Regions from separate parts of the Pontibacter rugosus genome, predicted to be linked through region 3. Evidence: riboswitches for the same ligand, from Rfam matches in the RefSeq annotation. Region 3 holds a riboswitch; each other region holds the start of a gene.
The links. Region 3 has a riboswitch for S-adenosylmethionine ahead of ACFQ2O_RS11425 (Na+/H+ antiporter NhaC family protein). Riboswitches for the same ligand answer to the same signal wherever they lie in the genome.
Positions count from the first base shown of each region.

Region 1 (3,260 bases), on a different contig from region 3:
ATTAACCCATACTTTGCCATCTGCTTTAAAGCCAAGGTTATTGCGGGCATCCTGCGTGACAGGCGGCAGGCTCAGCTCAGAGTCTTTGTCGCAGGAGCTTATACTTGTAATAAACAGCAAACACAGCAGCAGGTGTAGGAGATTGCGCTTCATAAACAACAGCTAAACAATTAGATAAAAAGGCATCTAAAGTAGTGCCTTTTTATCCTGTTCAGAAATACTTTGACATAATTTTCGTGAACAATGAAACCGCTTATGACTGAGCTTTCTGTCACCCCTCCACCTAGTTGCTGCTTGCCGCGTACCCAAGCTATACAACATCACTAAGCATAAACAGCTGCAAAATTTACGTATCAAAATAACCTATCACTACTCAACCTAAACCCATGCTCCTTTCGTTTAAATACCACGTTTAACTTAAGTGTTGAAGGACTATGAACACCCTACCTGTCAACTGGCTTACTGAGGGGCTTCTGGATTTTGAGTACAAGAAGTACCTGCTGCTGGCTTATCTGAAAGCTGCCAAGAATGAATTTGGAAAGCAGCGCCTCTACCCTATTTTCTCGGACCTTATTATGCACTACCGCAACCTGCAACAGGTTAAAGAGCACAAGCAACTCGTCTATGAAAAATTCCCGCAGCGCATCAGCCGTGCCGATTTTGAGAAACTAGAGCTGGTGTATGAGAAAATTGTGGAAGATGACGAGACCATGCAGCAGATAGAAGAGATCATACAATATGCCACACCCCTTTTCAGCGACACCTTGCAAGAGGGTAAGGAGCTATATGATTTTGTAGAACGCCACCTGGAAATTAACCCAATAGGCATTACACCTATGTACCACAACGAAGGCTATTTGTTCCTTGACACTTATACAGGCAAAGAAACACTGGTATATATGTATAATATTACTGTTTTCGAGAACACCTATGAAAAGTATAGGGGGATTCATACTACACACCTGCAAACGGTTAGGCGTGGGCTGGCAAAAACACACGAGCAGCTAAAAGTAGAGCTGATAAAAGAACGACAGCAGTTACCGAATCCTGCTACCTTCCTGGCTGTGGCCAAGGTACCTATGTCCTTAGAGCACTCCCTGTTGCCTATAGCAAAGCGCTCACTTGTAAAGTATGTTACCCGACTGGCAGCATAGGCCGTACTGCCTCTTATAAAGCTTCTAAGAGTAAGGGTGATAGGTTCGTACTATAACTTTGCCACCGTTTATTGCGTTGTGAGGCGTGTATCAGATTTGAATGGCTGTTTTACAATATTTTACACGTAAAACTTATACATCTCAGAAAAAGCCGTATTTTTGCATACAGAACACCAAAGGACGTTACGTCTGTAATAAATTTATAAAGAAGAGGCGAGAGACTAGGCTCCACGACCCTCTGGCAACCTCCAAAATGGTAAGGTGCCAATTCCTATCCCGGTGTGGCCGGGGCATATAAATTAGAATAGCAATGCAAACCTACTACTCAACATCAGCAATCAGAATGGCAGGCCGTGGTACAGCCACCGCTTATGTTGCCCTTTTCACAACATCTGCACAGCTAAAGCAGACTTGTTGTTGCTGTTGTATGTGCTAGTGCATAGCACCTCCCCCACAAATGTTTCGGTTCAGGAGCTAACCTCCTATAATCTTATCTTCTTGTTATAAGCCAAGATTACCCGTCAGGCTGCTTGTAAAGCAAACGGCATGGTTGTGGCTCTAAACCGAAAACCAGATTTACCAATTCAGTTTTCAAGAGATTAAAGTATACCCCATGGATTTATCACAAGATTTGCTGGCAAAGCTCGATACCTTGCGTACTGCCCTGTCTCAAATTCCGGCTGAAGAGGGCTTACGTATTCTGGCGCAGGAATTCCAAGGCAGCATCGCCTTTTCCTCCAGCCTTGGTGTAGAAGATCAACTCGTTACGCATTATATTTTTGAAAATAACCTGCCGATACGGGTGTTCACACTGGATACAGGCCGCCTCTTTAACGAGAGCTATACCCTGCTGCACAAAACCAACAACCACTACGGCAAAAAGATAGAAGTATACTTCCCGAAGCATGAGGCGGTAGAGCAGTTGGTAAACGAAAAAGGCCCCATGAGCTTCTACAACTCCATCGACGACAGAAAACAGTGCTGCTACATCCGTAAGGTGGAGCCACTGAACCGCGCCCTGCAAGGAGTGAACATCTGGGTGACGGGTATCCGCGCAGATCAATCAGGTGCGCGCCAGGACCTGCAACTGCTGGAATGGGACGAAGGCCACCAACTGATTAAGTATAACCCATTGCTGGACTGGTCGCTAGAGGATGTAAAGGATGCTGTAAAAACGCTGAACATCCCATACAACCCGCTGCACGACAAAGGCTTTGTAAGTATAGGTTGCGCCCCTTGTACCCGTGCCATTGCTGAAGGCGAAGACTTCAGAGCCGGCCGCTGGTGGTGGGAAGACAACTCCAAAAAAGAATGCGGCTTGCACGCGAGATAAGAGTTAAGAATTAAAAATTCAGAATTAGGGATGATGCTTTATGAAAGGACAGATACAGACTCTACCACTTCATAATTCAATCATTCGCTCATTCATCTATTCAAAATTATGACAAAGAGATATCTGGATTACCTCGACCAGTTGGAGGCAGAAGCCATCCACATCATGCGTGAGGTAGCGGGGCAGTTTGAAAAGCCAGCCCTGCTCTTTTCGGGCGGCAAAGATTCTATTACACTGGTACGCCTGGCTGAGAAAGCCTTTAGACCGAGTAAATTCCCGTTCCCGCTGGTGCACATCGACACTGGCCACAACTTCCCGGAAGCCATCCGCTACCGCGATGAATTAGCAGAGCAGCTGGGCGAGAAACTGATCGTGCGCAACGTGGAAGACACCATCAAACGCAAGAGCTTGTCAGAGCCGAAAGGCCGCTACGCCAGCCGAAATGCGCTACAGACGCATACCCTTTTGGAAACCATCGAAGAGTTTGGCTTTGATGCCTGCATTGGTGGTGCCCGCCGCGACGAAGAAAAAGCCCGCGCCAAAGAGCGCATCTTCTCTGTTCGTGACGAGTTTGGCCAGTGGGACCCGAAACGCCAGCGCCCGGAGCTGTGGAACATCTACAACGGCCGCATCACAAAAGGCGAAAACGTACGTGTGTTCCCGATCTCAAACTGGACGGAACTGGACGTATGGAATTACATCAAACGTGAAGGCATTGAATTGCCGAACATCTACTACACACATGAGCGTGAATGCCTGGTGCGTGATGGGAA
Region 1 covers NZ_JBHTLD010000048.1:7,247-10,506, forward strand. Annotated here, with positions in the region: gene ACFQ2O_RS07460 (hypothetical protein) at 1-153, opposite strand, end outside; gene ACFQ2O_RS07465 (hypothetical protein) at 435-1,154, shown strand; SAM riboswitch class I at 1,352-1,455, shown strand; gene ACFQ2O_RS07470 (phosphoadenylyl-sulfate reductase) at 1,768-2,487, shown strand; gene cysD (sulfate adenylyltransferase subunit CysD) at 2,596-3,260, shown strand, end outside.
Region 1: another riboswitch for S-adenosylmethionine. It lies ahead of ACFQ2O_RS07470 (phosphoadenylyl-sulfate reductase); the one in region 3 lies ahead of ACFQ2O_RS11425 (Na+/H+ antiporter NhaC family protein).

Region 2 (3,260 bases), on a different contig from region 3:
GTTGGCTCCACGCCTGCGTTTAGCTGCTCTTTTTCTGACAGCTGCTGGTGCGTGGTAGAAGCAGGATGTATGATAAGGGTTTTGGCATCGCCCACGTTAGCTAAATGGCTAACCAGTTCCAGGCTGTTTACGAATTTCTCTGCCTGCTGCTGATCGCCTTTCAGCTTAAAAGACAATACTCCACCAAAGCCTCGCTTTAGGTATTTCTTAGCTAACGAATGGTATGGGCTGCTCTCAAGGCCTGGGTAATTTACACTCTCTACCTGCTCATGCTGCTCCAGCCATTCAGCCAGCGCCTGCGCGTTCTGCACCGTTCTATCCACGCGCAGCGAAAGTGTTTCGAGTCCCTGCAGTAGCAGGAAAGAATTAAAAGGGCTAATGGCAGGGCCAAAATCACGCAGGCCTTCGACACGGGCACGTATGGCGAAAGCTATGTTACCGAAAGGTCCGTCCGATCCAAAAACTTCCCAGAAGTTAAGGCCGTGGTAGCCTTCGCTTGGCTCCGAAAACTGTTTAAATTTGCCGTTGCCCCAGTTAAAGTTACCGCCGTCTACAATCACACCGCCTATACTTGTGCCGTGGCCTCCAATCCATTTTGTAGCAGATTCAACCACCACATTAGCGCCGTGCTCCAGCGGGCGGAACAAATAACCTCCTGCACCAAACGTATTATCTACCACCAACGGAATGTCATGCTTCTTAGCAAGTGCGGCAATGGCTTCGAAATCCGGAATGTTGAAACGCGGATTGCCGATGGTTTCTACATAAATGGCTTTCGTCCTATCGTCAATCAATTTTTCATAGCTTTCTGCCTCATCACTTTCAGCAAACCTTGCCTCTATACCCAGTCGCTTGAACGATACTTTAAACTGGTTGTAAGTACCGCCATACAGGTAATTTGTGGTAACAAAATTATCTCCGGCCTCCAGTATGTTGTTAAGAGCTATAAACTGCGCCGCCTGTCCTGATGCTACTGCCACGGCCGCCACACCACCTTCCAGCGCCGCAATGCGTTTTTCAAACACATCAGAGGTAGGATTCATGATGCGGGTATAGATGTTGCCAAATTCTTTGAGTGCAAACAGGTTAGCACCGTGTTCGGCGTTTTTAAAAGCATAAGAAGTAGTCTGGTAAATAGGCACCGCACGCGACTGTGTTGTTGGATCTATTTCCTGGCCTGCGTGTAGCTGTAGTGTTTCGAAATGCAATGCTTGTGACATAATTATGCTGATTTAATAAGGTTAGCTTGGGAAAATATAAACTAAAAGAAAGGATGCTGTTGAGCCGCAAAAAGCCTGATTTGTTTACAGCGTAGCCATAGCAGCAGACTTAACATCTGCCACTAAGCCGTTCTGAAAACAGGATTTTTATACTTGGATGATCAACAACAGTAACACATGCTGCACATGGGCGTGCGCATGACAAATTGTTTAGCAGGAGCTAAATAAAGATTTTGCGACAGGTTATACCCTGCCGGTGCAAATGATACTACGAGTTGTGTTGGCTTAATTCCCTTGTTCATTTTCGTATCAATTTATATTCGTCCGGCACCCTGCCGAACTCAGGAATTAGCACCTTAACCACGGTAGTTAGGTTGCTAGCGCTTCATAGAGCCTGTCTCTCCACGCTTCTTTATAAATCAATATCCGCAAAAGGGACAATTGACTTGATGTTGCAATTATACGGGACGAATTTTTAAAAAGCCAAACAAAAACAACATTTTTTCACAACACATACTTTATCCTCCTGAAAATTAAAGCATTAGAGGCCATACATTATTTAACTATACTTGCAGCCGCTTGCATCAGGGTCTCTATTTATCTTTAAATCATGATTTTACATATTTGGTGTTCTGTGTTTTTGTGAAGAAAGCTTTATCTTAGAGCCTTAGGAGCCGGCAATCTGCTGGTAGTGCAGGTGAAATTTTATTGAGCGAGCGATGTCCCATATCTATATCAGCCATAGTATAAGCCACCAGGAACAACCTGGCCCCCTCTCCCTGCATGCCCTGCACCAGCAGATACGCGAGGAGTTGGAGCTTGCTTTTCCAGATAGCTATTGGGTGGTGGCTGAGATAGCACAGGTAAACGTAGACCGCCGCAAAGGCCACTGCTACCTTACCCTGGTAGATAAAGGCGACGATGCCCGGCAAATGCTGGCACAGGCCCGCGCTACTATCTGGGGCTCGCGTTACCAGATGCTGGGCCGCCACTTCGAGGAAAAAACAGGCCAGCCGCTGAAGGCAGGGCTAAAGGTGCTGTTGCAGGCAACAGTGCGGTTTCACGAGCTTTATGGCCTTAGCCTCGACATTACCAACATTGATCCCAACTATACGATCGGTGACCTTGCGCGCCAGCGGCAGGAAACCTTGAAGCGTTTAGAAGCTGAGGGGCTGATGGAGGCGAACAAGGCGCTAGAGCTGCCGATGGTGCCGCAGCGCTTGGCCATTATCTCCTCTGCCACGGCTGCCGGTTTCCAGGATTTTGTGCATCAGCTGCAAAACAATAGCTACGGCTATACCTTCAGCACAACGTTGTTTCCGGCCACTGTGCAGGGCAACGAGGCTCCGGCTTCTGTAGCCAGTGCTTTTGCCAAAATCAGCAAGTATAAAGATCAATATGATGTAATCGTGCTGATTCGTGGCGGTGGTTCCCAGACAGACCTAAGCTGCTTTGATGACTATAAGATAGCCGCATCCATCGGAAAATCTCCGTTGCCGGTGCTGACGGGTATTGGGCATGAGCGCGACGAAAGTATAGCCGATTTGGTAGCGAACACGCGCCTGAAGACACCTACGGCCGTAGCGGGTTTCCTGATTGACAGGTTCAGAGCTGCCGAAGAGTACAGCGAAAGCTTGTTCGATAGCATCCGGATGTTTTCGGCACAGCAGATGAAACTGGCACATGACCAGCTGGAGCGCCTCAGCCATCGGGTAAACAATAACACCAAACAGATATTACAGGCACGAAAGGATAAACTGGAGATACTCTCCCGCGGATTGCTGCTTAAACCAAAGTCCTACATCGAAGCGCAGAAGCACCACGTAAGTAACCTGGAAAAAGACCTTAACTCCGAAACAAAAGATTTGCTATACGAGCAGGAGCGGCTGCTGCAGGAGCTATCGGTGTGCGTGGAAGGCAAAAGCCAGCGCTACTTGCACATGAAGGAGCACGAGCTGAACCACCTGGTGCATTGCCTGGAAACGGAGTCTAACGACAAACTGAAACAGGAACAGTTAACCTTTACCAAGTATAGCGACA
Region 2 covers NZ_JBHTLD010000009.1:2,468-5,727, forward strand. Annotated here, with positions in the region: gene ACFQ2O_RS02095 (O-acetylhomoserine aminocarboxypropyltransferase/cysteine synthase family protein) at 1-1,220, opposite strand, end outside; SAM riboswitch class I at 1,532-1,641, opposite strand; gene xseA (exodeoxyribonuclease VII large subunit) at 1,940-3,260, shown strand, end outside.
Region 2: another riboswitch for S-adenosylmethionine. It lies ahead of ACFQ2O_RS02095 (O-acetylhomoserine aminocarboxypropyltransferase/cysteine synthase family protein); the one in region 3 lies ahead of ACFQ2O_RS11425 (Na+/H+ antiporter NhaC family protein).

Region 3 (3,260 bases):
GTACAGGTATGGCTCTGCGAGCCAGTAGAGCTGAAAGCTCTACACCAAAGAAGGCACTAGCTGCAAGCTAGCGCCAGCATGTATGAACTTGCTTTACAGAAAAGATATGGGACAAGATAAGGCTGCGAGCTTGTGCCAGAGAGGTTAGTTGCAAACACATATGTTACCAATACAGCCGATGCTTGCGCCAGGTAAGTTGTAGAAAGCAGCAACGGAAAGTATGGCTTTCCAAGCAAGTGGAGTCACAAACCCTACACCACTTTAAGACACGAGTTAGAAACTAATCCCAGCGGAGGGAGCAGGACGATAACAGCAAACAGCAAAGATAGCTTAATTGAATATTTTAAGAACAGAGGCTATGAAAGCTTATACTTCTTTTACATATACTTCTGATACAAATTATATAGTATAACCTTATCCTTTTCCGTCAGAACATCATTAACCTCATCCTGAACAAAGTGCAGCTTAAAGGCACGAATGGCAGCAGGCAAATCACGGGTGTCAAAGCCGATGATGCGTAATGCCTCTTTAGGATTGAATATAAAAGGTATGGTAGAGACTGTGTCTTGTGGCTGTAAGATAATGGCTGGGGCCGTACCAGTGCTATCTGAAATGACGATAGGAGCAGCTGGTTGTAAATACTTTTCTAGTATGCCTTCATCGTACCACAAGCCATAGCCGTGTTCAGCTAGTTTCTTCCACGGAAATGTGTGGTTAGGGTCGTTTTTGCGTGTAGGAGCAATGTCGGAGTGGCCGATAAAATTAGCTGTTGGTATGTTATACGTTTTCTTCAGCATGTCCAGCACCTGCAGCAAGCTAGCAGTCTGAGCTTCCGAGAAAGGTTCAGCGCCATTATTGTCCAGTTCGATGCCAATGGAAGAGGAGTTAAGGTCTGTGTCGTTGCCCCAACGTGCAGCCCCGCCATGCCAGGCCCGGAGGTTATCGTTTAGCATGTGGTATACTTTGCCGTCGCGGCCAATCACATAATGAGCACTAACTTGTGTGCTGGGCTGGGTGAAGGTGTTCAGGGTTTGCTCCGTAGAGTTTTGTGCGGTATGGTGAATGACTACAAAGTTGGGCCGCCGCATACTGAAATTAGTTGTTCCCACCCAGTAATCACCTTGCTTTAGTTGCTCTTCTCCTGGTGTAAGGGCAGGTGTTACCCGTAGCTGTTTAGCGAATGCCTTCACCTGTTTATGATGGGCTTTATTGGTGCTGGCATAGGGGTTAGGTGTGCAGGCAGTGAGCGTGGCACAGGCGAGCAGTACAGATAAAAGGGCGGAGGCGTTATACTTCATGATCATCATTTATACGCCTCAAGCTATACAAATTACCTTTATCAACGCAAGCAAAAATTGCAAGAGCAGCATGCATTAGGCTATCTTGAGTTAGAAAACCTGTACTGATAGTTTGCTTTTTTGATTATCGTGACCTTACCTTTGTGCCATCTTTATGCAAGATTTATAAAGAAGAGGGGAGAGAGCAGGCTCAGAGAACCTCTAGCAACCACGGCTGCTGCCGTAAAGGTGCTAACACCTGCCCAGGTTTGGGAACTATAAATTATTCCAATGCGCGTATTACTTCAAGCTTCTATTTATCCGGTTTATACTTCTGTAACAGCCCTTGTAAACGGTTGTTGTTGCTGTTGTTAAAACTTTCTCGCAACTAAGGTTGCCTATTATCCGCCTGTTCCAGGCAAAGCAATCAATGTTTTTTAACTAATATTAAGCTGGTGGTACAGGCATGCCTTGTGCGCTCACCAGCTCCTCATTTTCATGAAACAGATCAAACAGACAGGAGGCTATGCCTTGCTGCCCTTCCTGGTTTTTGTATTCACCTTTTTAAGTGCAGGAATTCTGCTGGATGATTTCTATGCGCTTCCAGCACCTGTGGCGGTAGTGCTGGGTATAATTGCAGCTTTCTTCATACTTCGCGGCTCCGTAGAGGCCAAAGTGGAAGCACTTATCCGTGGTTGTGGCGATACCAAGATTGTAACCATGTGCCTTATTTACCTGTTGGCTGGTGCCTTTGCCACTGTTACCAAAGCCGTAGGCGGTGTAGATGCTACTGTAAACCTGGGCCTGAGTGTGTTGCCGGTGCAGTATTTAGGCCTTGGCGTCTTCTTGCTGGCAGCGTTTTTATCTACAGCTACAGGTACTTCGGTAGGGGCTATTGTAGCGCTGGGGCCGATTGTGGTAGGGCTGGCAAACCAAAGCCATACTTCGTTGCCGCTGTTATTGGGCACGCTGCTGGGGGGAGCTATGTTTGGTGATAACCTGTCTTTTATTTCTGACACCACTATTGCCGCCACACAAACGCAGGGATGCAGCATGCGCGATAAATTCCGCGTTAATATCCTGATAGCCGGACCCGCTGCGCTGGTTACACTGGTGCTGTTGTTGATTACCGGCCTGGCAACACCGGCAGTACCTGGTGCGCTGCCGGCGGTGCAGGAGGGTTACTGGTTACTGGTTTTACCATACTTGCTGGTAATCGCGCTGGCCATTTCAGGTATGAACGTGTTTGTGGTGCTCACGCTAGGCACCCTATCTTCAGGTGCACTAGGGTTAATTAACCATCAGCTGGATGTGCTGCAGTTTAGCCGCAGCGTGTACGAAGGCTTTACAGGTATGATCGAGATTTTCCTGCTCTCTATGCTGACAGGTGGCCTGGCGCAGATGGTAAGTGAGGCCGGAGGGATAGCCTTCCTTCTGAAAAAGATCAGCAAAGCGACAAAAGGGTATACATCTGCACAAGCAGGTATCGGAGCCTTAGTAGGTGGAACCAATACGGCTATTGCTAATAATACCGTTTCGATCGTGGTAACAGGTGAGGTTGCCAAAGAGATCAGCACCAAGTATAGCATTGATAAGCGAAAAACTGCTGCTATTATCGATGTATTTGCCTGTGTGGTGCAGGGGCTGCTACCTTATGGTGCACAAATTCTGATCCTGCTCAGCTTTACGGAAGGCCAGCTTTCATTCATAGATGTATGGTCTTATGCCTGGTACATTTACTTGCTGCTTGTCTTTGCACTGTTAGCCATTTACACGCCTTTCGTGGATCATTTTCTGGCTAAAGAACCAGCGGATGAAGCTACAGTGGCTGCTTTATAAAGGTCAATTTTGAAAAGGGGAGACACTGGCGGTCATTCTATTGTCTCTCCCTTTACTACCTCCTCCGCTGGCGCTAGCTTGCAGCTAGTGCCTATTATGGTGTAGAGCTTCCAGCTCTACTGGCTCGCAGAGCCATACCTGTAC
Region 3 covers NZ_JBHTLD010000095.1:8,156-11,415, forward strand. Annotated here, with positions in the region: gene ACFQ2O_RS11420 (N-acetylmuramoyl-L-alanine amidase) at 378-1,298, opposite strand; SAM riboswitch class I at 1,459-1,562, shown strand; gene ACFQ2O_RS11425 (Na+/H+ antiporter NhaC family protein) at 1,776-3,116, shown strand; gene ACFQ2O_RS11430 (hypothetical protein) at 3,201-3,260, opposite strand, start outside.